2 linked regions of the Sinorhizobium meliloti genome follow. The protein of the gene in region 2 interacts with the protein of the main gene of each other region in a pairwise test. Links are inferred from orthologs where the notes say so. Each region holds a gene or a part of one and is shown on either strand. Other genes may lie near its edges.

Region 1 (4,446 bases), 810 kb from region 2 along the record:
GGATGATGACCACATCGACCGCCTTGCCGACCGGGCTCTCGCCGACAGTGCGCATGAGGTCGCGGATTTCCGCGATATCCGTTCCGTCGAAGCGGATGATGATGTCGCCCGGCTTGATCTCGCCCTTGGTGATCGGACCGCCTTCGATGATGCCCGAAACGAGCGCGCCGCGTGGCAGCTCCATCTTCAGGCTCTCGGCGATATCGTCCGTGACGGGCTGGATCCGTACACCGAGCCAGCCACGGCGGGTTTCGCCGAATTCCTTGAGTTGATTGACGACGTTCACCGCAAGCTCCGCCGGCACGGCAAAGCCGATACCGACCGACATGCCGGTCTGCGAAAGGATCGCCGTATTGATGCCGACGACCTCACCCTGCATGTTGAAGAGCGGACCGCCCGAATTGCCGCGGTTGATCGCCGCGTCGGTCTGGATGAAACTGTCGTAGGGTCCGGCATTGATATTGCGACCGCGTGCGGAGACGACACCCACGGACACGGATACGCCAAGGCCGAACGGATTGCCGACGACCATCACCCAATCGCCGATCCTGATCTTTCGCGAGTCGCCGAAGGAGACGGCCTTGAGCGGCTTCTTCGGTTCGACCTTCAGGAGGGCGAGGTCGGTTTTCGTATCCATGCCGACAAGCTTCGCCTTCAGTTTCGATCCATCGGAGAAGTTGATCTCGATATCGTCGGCATCCTGAATGACGTGGTTGTTGGTGACTATGTAGCCGGCCGGATCGATGATGAAGCCCGAACCGAGCGAGTTGACCGTGCGCGGCCGGCCGCCCTCGCCGCCCTGTCCCCTGAAAAACTCGTCGAAGAACTCCTGATGCGGCGATCCTTCCGGCACCTGCGGCATCGGCGCATTGTCGTCGTCGCTCTTGACGTTCTGCGAAATCGATATGTTGACGACGGCGTCGAGCAGTCCCTCGGCGAGATCGGCGACGGACGGCGGGCCGGCCGGAGGCCGGGACGTGGCCGTCTGGGCCAGCGTCGCATTGGTGAATATGAGTGCCGTCGCGGCCGCCAGCACCAGGCCGCGGAAGAATTCGGGTCGTTTCGACAAGTCGCTAGGCTCCTATCATTTCCCTTACGTAACGCCGGTCCCCGGCCGTCCGGCAAGGATGATGCATGAACATCGTTCGGCTGCAACGAACTACAGCGCAGCGCGACCTGATCGAGACGCGCAACACGCGAACCTTCTCTTGAAGATACGGCGGAATTCCGAAGCGTCCAAACACGATTTCCTGATCCGGGCAGCGAACCGGCGGCGCCTCAGATGGTTATTTCGTGTCCGTGCTCCTTCAGAGCCTCCACGGCCTGCTCGAGATTGGACCCCGCGACGAAGACGTAGTCGGTGCTGAAGGTCGAATTGGCGAAGACGCCGACACCTGCCTCCGAAAGCGGCCGCAGCACCGACGACAAAACGCCGGGCACGTCGAAACTGAAGTGCTGCTCGATGCGGAAGCAGCGCCAGCCGAGCGAACTCTGCACGCTCGATGGAACACGGGCGGCGCGACAGACGAGCGTCATTTCCTCGCGGGAACTGGAAACCGTCCAGAACCCCGGACCCGGCAGCCACTCGGGAATCGCGGATCCGACGTTCAGACGGGTAATGGCATATTCGGCATCGACCAGCCGGATGAGCAATTTATGTGGCATTCGCATTATCCTCGAAGCAACCATACAAGCCCGACGCCGACGGCCACCGAAGTCAATCCGGCCAATCGGAGCTGATGTTCAGGGACATACGGCAATCGCTTCGCCAGTTCCACCAAAACCAAAGGGGCCAGTGCGTACACCAGCCCCTCGATGATCAGGAAAAAAGCCAGACCGGTCAGAAAGTCGGACATCGTCCGCTCAATCTGCGGTGGTCGGCGCCGCCAGGCCCGGGCTCGGTGGCGTTTGATCCGCACCGTCCGCACTGTTGAAATAACGGAAGAATTCCGAATGCGGCGACAGCACGATGGTTGTGTCCGGGCTGCCGATCGACTGCGCATAGGCAGCCATCGACCGGTAGAACTCGAAGAAGCCCGGATCGCGCTGGAATGCGTCGGCAAATATCTGGGTCCGCTCCGCTTCGCCCTCACCGCGCAGGATTTCCGAATCACGCTGCGCTTCGGCAACGATCTCGACCACTTGACGATCGGCGATCGCGCGGCGTCGCTGGCCTTCCTCGTTGCCTCGGGCACGGATCAGTTCGGCTTCGGCCAGACGTTCCGCCTTCATCCGGTCGTAGGTCTGCTGCGAAACTTCCTGCGTCAGGTCCGTACGGCGGATGCGCACGTCCTCGATATTGAGGCCAAGCGACTCGGCATCCGCGCTGAGGTCCGTCCGGACCTCACGCATCATCGATGCGCGCTCGTCGGAAAGCGCCGCCTCGAACCCCCTCAGACCGTAGACCCTGCGCAGCGACGCATCGAGGCGCGTCCTAAGCCGCGACTCCGCAGATTCCCGGTCTCCGGAAACCGTCTGGCGGAAGCGGCGGGGGTCGGCGATCTTGTAGACGACGAATGCATCCACTTCGTAGAATTTGCCGCCGGAGACCTGCACCCGGATATTGTCGAGATCGAAACGGAGTGCCTGGTCTTCGACATACTGGACGCGGTCGGCGTCCATGAAGCCGAATGGAAGCTTGAAGTAGAGACCCGGCTCGCTCTTCACCTCCCGGATCTGACCGAAGCGAACGACGATCGCCTGCTGGCGCTCGTTCACGACGAAGACCGAGGAATAGACGACGAACAGGACGGCGGCGAGGACGATCAGGATTATTGAACTGCGATTGTTGATCATTGGTTTCCTCCCGACTGAACGGGCCTGCCGATTTCGTTGAGCGGCAGATAGGGCAGCACGCCCTGGCCGTTCTTCTCGTCCAGAATGACCTTCTTGGACTTGCCGAGAACGCCTTGCAGCGTTTCGATGTAAAGCCGCTTGCGCGTGACCTCCGGGGCCTTGGAATATTCGTCGTAGACCGAGATGAAGCGCTGAGCCTCACCCTGAGCTTCCTTGACGACGCGGTCCTTGTAGGCGGCCGCCTCTTCGCGGATCTGGGCGCCCTGGCCGCGGGCCCTGCCGAGCACCTGGTTGGCGTACTGGTTCGCCTCCTCGACGAAGCGGTCTTCGTCCTGTTCGGCGCGCTGCACTTCGTCGAAGGCATCGGCCACTTCACGCGGCGGTGCGGCATCCTCGATCGCAACGGTATTCACCGATATGCCGGCGCCGTAAGAATCCATCGTCGCCTGGATCGTGTTCTTCACGTCCGCGGCGATGGCCTGGCGGTTGTCGCGGAAGATGTCCTGGGCCGGACGGCGGCCGACGACCTCGCGCATCGCGCTTTCGGCAACCTGCTGCAGCGTGTCGGCCGGGTTCTCGACATTGAAGAGATAGGCCTTCGGATCGGTAACCGAGAACAGCACCGAGAACTGCACGTTGACGATGTTCTGATCGCCGCTGAGCATCAGGCCGGCATTCGACTGGCCCGTGCGGCCGCCGATATTCTGCTGCTGCTCCGTCACCTTGACGATCTCGACGGTTTCGAGCGGCCAGAAGTGATAGTGCAGGCCCGGCATGGAGATTTCTTCCTTCGGCTTGCCGAAGCGCATCTCGACGCCGCGTTCATCCGGCTGAACGGTATAGATGGAATTCAGCAGGACGAAGCCGAGGATCAACAGGCCGACGATCACGAAGATCCCGCCGTTGAAGCCTCCCGGAACCACGTTCTTCAACTGGTCCTGGCCGCGCCGGATGATCTCTTCCAGATCCGGCGGACCACCTCTCCCGCCGCGCGGCCGGTTGGGCCCCTGGCCCCATGGCCCCTGATTGCCGCCGCCGCCGCCCCACGGGCCGCCGCCGCCGCCATTCTGATTGCTCCAGGGCATCAAATCCTCACTTCCAAGAAACTCTGTCGCTGAACGCCCCGCAGGCATTGCGGCCGGTCACGATGTGAACCCGTTATAGGTATCATGTGCATTGCTTTCAACGCGATACGGCCGAGTTCACCGTAAATGCGTTAAAATTGTTCACCGCTGCGCCGCAGCGATAGGCAAGAGCATGGATAAGCGCCGAAGACCGCTCAGGCTCCCGCACCTTCCGGCGGCGGCGTGCGGCGGCGCCAGGTCACGAAATGCATTGCGTGACTGTCTTTCTCGCTGCGCGGAAGATCTTCCTCCATCACCTTCTCGAAAGTCGCCGGGTCGATAGAAGGGAAGCGCGTATCGCCATCCACCTCCGCCTGCACTTCGGTCACGTGCAGCACATCGGCCATGCCGATCGACTGACGGTAGATCTCGCCGCCGCCAATGATGCAAATCTCGTCGGCCCCGACCGCGGCCGCCCGCTCCCGCGCGATCGTGAGCGCCGTTTCAAGCGACGGCGCCACCTCCGCGCCGGGAGCCTCGAAATCGGGGTTGCGGCTGATGACGATGTTCGGCCTGCCGGGCAAGG
Region 2 (4,320 bases):
GATGACCGCCATGAGCTGGTCCCCGTCGATGACCGCCCCCTCCTCGTCGACGATCAGAACACGGTCGGCGTCTCCGTCGAGCGCGATGCCGATATCCGCCCTCACCTCGTGCACCTTCTTCTGAAGCGCCGCCGGATGCGTCGATCCGCATTCGAGGTTGATGTTGACGCCGTTCGGTTCGGTCCCGATCGTAACGACTTCGGCGCCGAGTTCCCAAAGGGCGGAGGGCGCGACCTTGTAGGCGGCACCGTTTGCGCAGTCGATGGCGATCCGGAGACCTTTCAGCGTGACGTCGCGCGGCAGCGTCCGCTTGGCCTGCTCGATATAACGGTAGATGTCACCGTCGACGCGCTTGGCCCGGCCGATATCCTCCGGCTTGGCGAGCTGCCCGGACATGTCCTGCTCCAGCAGGTCCTCGATCTTTTGCTCGATGTCATCCGAAAGCTTGTAGCCGTCGGGTCCGAAGAGCTTGATGCCGTTGTCGCGAAACGCATTGTGCGAGGCGGAGATCATCACGCCGATATCGGCCCTCAGCGACCGCGTCAGCATGGCGACGCCTGGCGTCGGGATCGGGCCGAGCAGAAAGACGTCGAGCCCCGCCGCCGTGAAGCCCGCGACCATCGCGTTCTCGAGCATATAGCCGGAGAGGCGCGTATCCTTGCCGATCACCACCCGGTGTCGGTGAGCGCCGTTTCTGAAAATGGTTCCCACTGCAATGCCGACCCGCATGGCGAGGTCCGGCGTCATCGGAAATATATTGGACTGGCCGCGAATGCCGTCGGTGCCGAAATATCTGCGCTTCATAAAAACTCCATTGTCCTGCTTCGGCATCGTCTCTTGTGCCGGCCGCGTCTGCCTGCGTGTTCCGCTATTGTTTTTCATAGTTCCGCGACCCCGCCTGCAGATCTGCGCCATATTTGCCATAAAACCGCAATATACGGCACCGATCATAACATCAGAAATCATTACAGCGCGTTACAACTGGATCTTTCAACGCTTCGGCCGGGTCGCCTGAAGCATGAACGCAAAACCGGCGCGCACCACTGCTTCATTGAAACCGTGAGCATCCAAAAAATGCCGCCGCCCCTTCCGGAGCGGCGGCATTTGATTTGCGCATGTGTAGGAACCTACTGCGGCTGCGGTTCGAACCCGCCTTCAGGCTCTTCGCCCTTCGTGCCGGCTTCCTTCTTCGTACCGGCCGAAGGCACTGCGGAGCCGCGATGCGGCGGTGTATCGTCCCCAAGATCGCGCGCCGGCTTCTCGCCGCGGATCAGAGCCTTGATCTCGTCGCCGGTCAGCGTCTCGTATTCGAGCAAGCCTTCCGCGAGAGCCACGAATTCATGGTTCTTTTCGACGAGGATGCGGCGTGCCGTCTCATAGGCCTCGTCGATCAGCCGGCGGATTTCGTTGTCGATTTTCTGCGCGGTCGATTCCGAAACGTTCTTCTGCTGCGCGACGGAATGGCCGAGGAAAACCTCCTGCTGATTCTCGCCATAGGCGACCTGTCCGAGCTGGTCGGAGAAGCCCCACTGCGTCACCATCGCCCGGGCAAGCTTCGTCGCCTGCTCGATATCGGAGGATGCGCCCGAGGTGATGTTCTCCTTGCCGAAGGTCAGTTCCTCGGCAACGCGTCCGCCCATCATGATGGCGAGACGCGAGATCATCCACTTGTAGCTCATCGAGTAGCGGTCGCCCTCGGGCAGCTGCATCACCATGCCGAGCGCACGGCCCCGGGGAATGATCGTCGCCTTGTGCAACGGATCGGCCGAGGGGACGTTGAGCGCAAGGATCGCATGGCCCGCCTCGTGATAGGCGGTCAGCTTCTTCTCGGCTTCGGTCATGGCCGAGGAGCGGCGCTCGGCGCCCATCATGATCTTGTCCTTGGCGTCCTCGAACTCCTGCATGGTAACGAGACGCTTGTTGCGCCGCGCCGCCATCAGCGCCGATTCGTTGACGAGATTCATGAGATCGGCGCCCGAGAAGCCCGGCGTGCCGCGCGCCAGCACCTTGAGGTCCACGTTCGGTGCGAGCGGCACGTTGCGGACATGCACCTTCAGGATCCGCTCGCGGCCGTTGATGTCCGGGTTCGGCACGACGACCTGGCGGTCGAAGCGGCCCGGACGCAGCAGCGCCGGGTCGAGCACGTCCGGCCGGTTCGTCGCGGCGATGAGGATGATGCCCTCGTTCGCCTCGAAGCCGTCCATCTCGACCAGCAGCTGGTTCAGCGTCTGCTCGCGCTCGTCGTTGCCGCCGCCAAGACCGGCGCCGCGATGACGGCCAACCGCATCGATTTCGTCGATGAAGATGATGCAGGGCGCGTTCTTCTTCGCCTGCTCGAACATGTCGCGGACGCGCGATGCGCCGACACCGACGAACATTTCGACGAAGTCCGAACCCGAGATCGTGAAGAAGGGCACGTTCGCCTCACCGGCCACCGAGCGGGCAAGCAGCGTCTTACCGGTGCCGGGCGGTCCGACCAGCAGCACGCCGCGCGGGATGCGGCCACCGAGACGCTGGAACTTCTGCGGGTCGCGCAGGAATTCGACGATTTCCTCCAGGTCCTGCTTCGCCTCGTCGACACCAGCGACGTCGTCGAAGGTCACGCGGCCATGCGCTTCCGTCAAAAGCTTTGCCTTGGACTTTCCGAAACCCATCGCGCCGCGCGAGCCGCCTTGCATCTGCCGCATGAAGAACAGCCAGACGCCGAGGATCAGGAGCATCGGCAACAGCGTTCCGATATAGCTGAGGAAGCCCGACGAGCCGTCCGTCTCCGGCCGAACCGTGACCGTGACGTCCTTGGCTTCCAGCCGCTCCGTCAGCGCCGTGTCGACGGCGGGCGCATAGGTCTGGAAGGTCGCCCCGCTCTCGGTGTAGCTGCCGATCACCTTCGAACCGGTGATCACCACGTCCTTCACGCGGCTCGCGTCGACGTCCTTGAGGAACTGCGAGAATGGAATTTCACGCGAGCCTGCTCGTTCGGTCGGCTGCTGGAACATGCTGAATAGCGCTATCAGGAGAAGCGCTATGATTGCCCAAAGGGCAAAATTTCGAAAATTAGGGTTCATCGAACTCCCCGGAACCTGTCGCAGCCCGCGCATTTGCCGGACTGTATTCTTGTCCCTAACATAGGTGTCCGGGGTGACCTTGCCAAGGAAAACCGCCGGTTACGTTTCCATTTCTATCAAAACATCGTGCACCGGCGGCGCGGGGTATCGATCACGCCCAAACGACACGGCGACCGCATCCGCCATGATCCTGTCGAAACCCGGCAAAAAGGTGTCGTAAAGCCCGATGTGGTACTCGACTTGCGCCGGAGCCTCGCCGAAGGCGAGCCCCGCGCCGTCCGTCGACGCGATTTCTGGTGCCACCGTGGACCCCCGCTTGGCAATCCCCGCCGGCAGCCCTGCGTCAATAAGCCTCTTGGTCCACAACCTCCCCGAAGCGTCCGCGGCGACCGTAACCGCAGGCCCGCGGCTCTTTACCGTGAACCGCCCATCCCAAGCGCCCTGCCGGCCCGGTCCAACGGCGAGCACCGGCAGGTTGCGCGCCTCTCGATAGAGATAGAGACCGCTTGCTCGCCGGTCGAAGACGACCCGTCCCGCCGTCATGCGGCCAGGCTCACCCGATCGCAGGAACTGCGAAAGCCGCTGCACCGTGGCGAAAGCGGGCATGTGCTCGCGCCCGCCGAGAACCGACGCGACCGTCAGGAGCGCACGGCGCCAGTCCGGATCGTCGATCTCCCCGGCATGCCGCGCCGAGACCTCCGCGACGAGCGCCTCGTGAACGCGGATACGCTTCTCGATCAGGGCGGCGGCTCTGGCGGAAGAGGCGGCGCGCTGGCGCCCGTTGCCCAAGGGCGTCGGCATCCCTCCGGATGTCGCTATACGGGCACGCACCCGGACCCGCTCGAAGGCGGGGTTTGCATTGCTCGGATCGTCGATCCAGGAGACGCCGCGTGCCTGGAGAAAGCTGCGGATCTCGGCGCGCGCCAAGCCGAGAAACGGCCGCAACACCCAGATACGCCGTCCGTATAACATGGACGCGGCCATGCCGGCGCCGCCATGCCCCTCGCCCTGCCCGTCTCCGGCACCATCACCCTTGCCGCGGGCAATGCGCATGGCGACGGTCTCCTGCTGGTCGTCGCGGGTATGGCCGATCGCGATGCAATCGGCGCCGAGCGCGTCGGCGGCCTCGGCCAGCAATTCGTAGCGCTTGTTTCGAGCCGCCGCCTGAATGCCGGTCGACGGCTTCGCGCCCTCCCAGCGGCAGATACGGTGGGCAATGCCGAGCGCAGCACAAAAGGCCGCCACATCTTCGGCT

What was found. Proteins that work in one complex are often made in the same cells at the same time.
Region 1: the proteins of ftsH (region 2) and hflC interact in binary tests that used the Escherichia coli proteins (3 or more experiments, as listed by UniProt). The link is inferred for Sinorhizobium meliloti from one-to-one orthologs.

The regions. Positions count from the first base shown.
Region 1 is NZ_JAGIOS010000001.1:2,793,151-2,797,596, reverse strand. The notes cover bases 831-3,829. They hold hflC (protease modulator HflC), read right to left. Parts: upstream 2,797-3,829; coding sequence 1,864-2,796; downstream 831-1,863. Other genes in these bases: hflK (FtsH protease activity modulator HflK), read right to left, coding at 2,793-3,829; JOH52_RS13350 (DUF2065 domain-containing protein), read right to left, coding at 1,671-1,856; JOH52_RS13355 (ACT domain-containing protein), read right to left, coding at 1,279-1,665; JOH52_RS13360 (Do family serine endopeptidase), read right to left, coding at 831-1,069. Also shown: more of JOH52_RS13360, read right to left, coding at 1-830; more of hflK, read right to left, coding at 3,830-3,881; JOH52_RS13335 (dihydrofolate reductase), read right to left, coding at 4,076-4,446.
Region 2 is NZ_JAGIOS010000001.1:1,980,332-1,984,651, reverse strand. Bases 597-3,469 are described here. They hold ftsH (ATP-dependent zinc metalloprotease FtsH), read right to left. Parts: upstream 3,066-3,469; coding sequence 1,128-3,065; downstream 597-1,127. Other genes in these bases: tilS (tRNA lysidine(34) synthetase TilS), read right to left, coding at 3,165-3,469; glmM (phosphoglucosamine mutase), read right to left, coding at 597-804. In the rest of the region: more of glmM, read right to left, coding at 1-596; more of tilS, read right to left, coding at 3,470-4,320. UniProt on the Escherichia coli protein: Acts as a processive, ATP-dependent zinc metallopeptidase for both cytoplasmic and membrane proteins. Plays a role in the quality control of integral membrane proteins.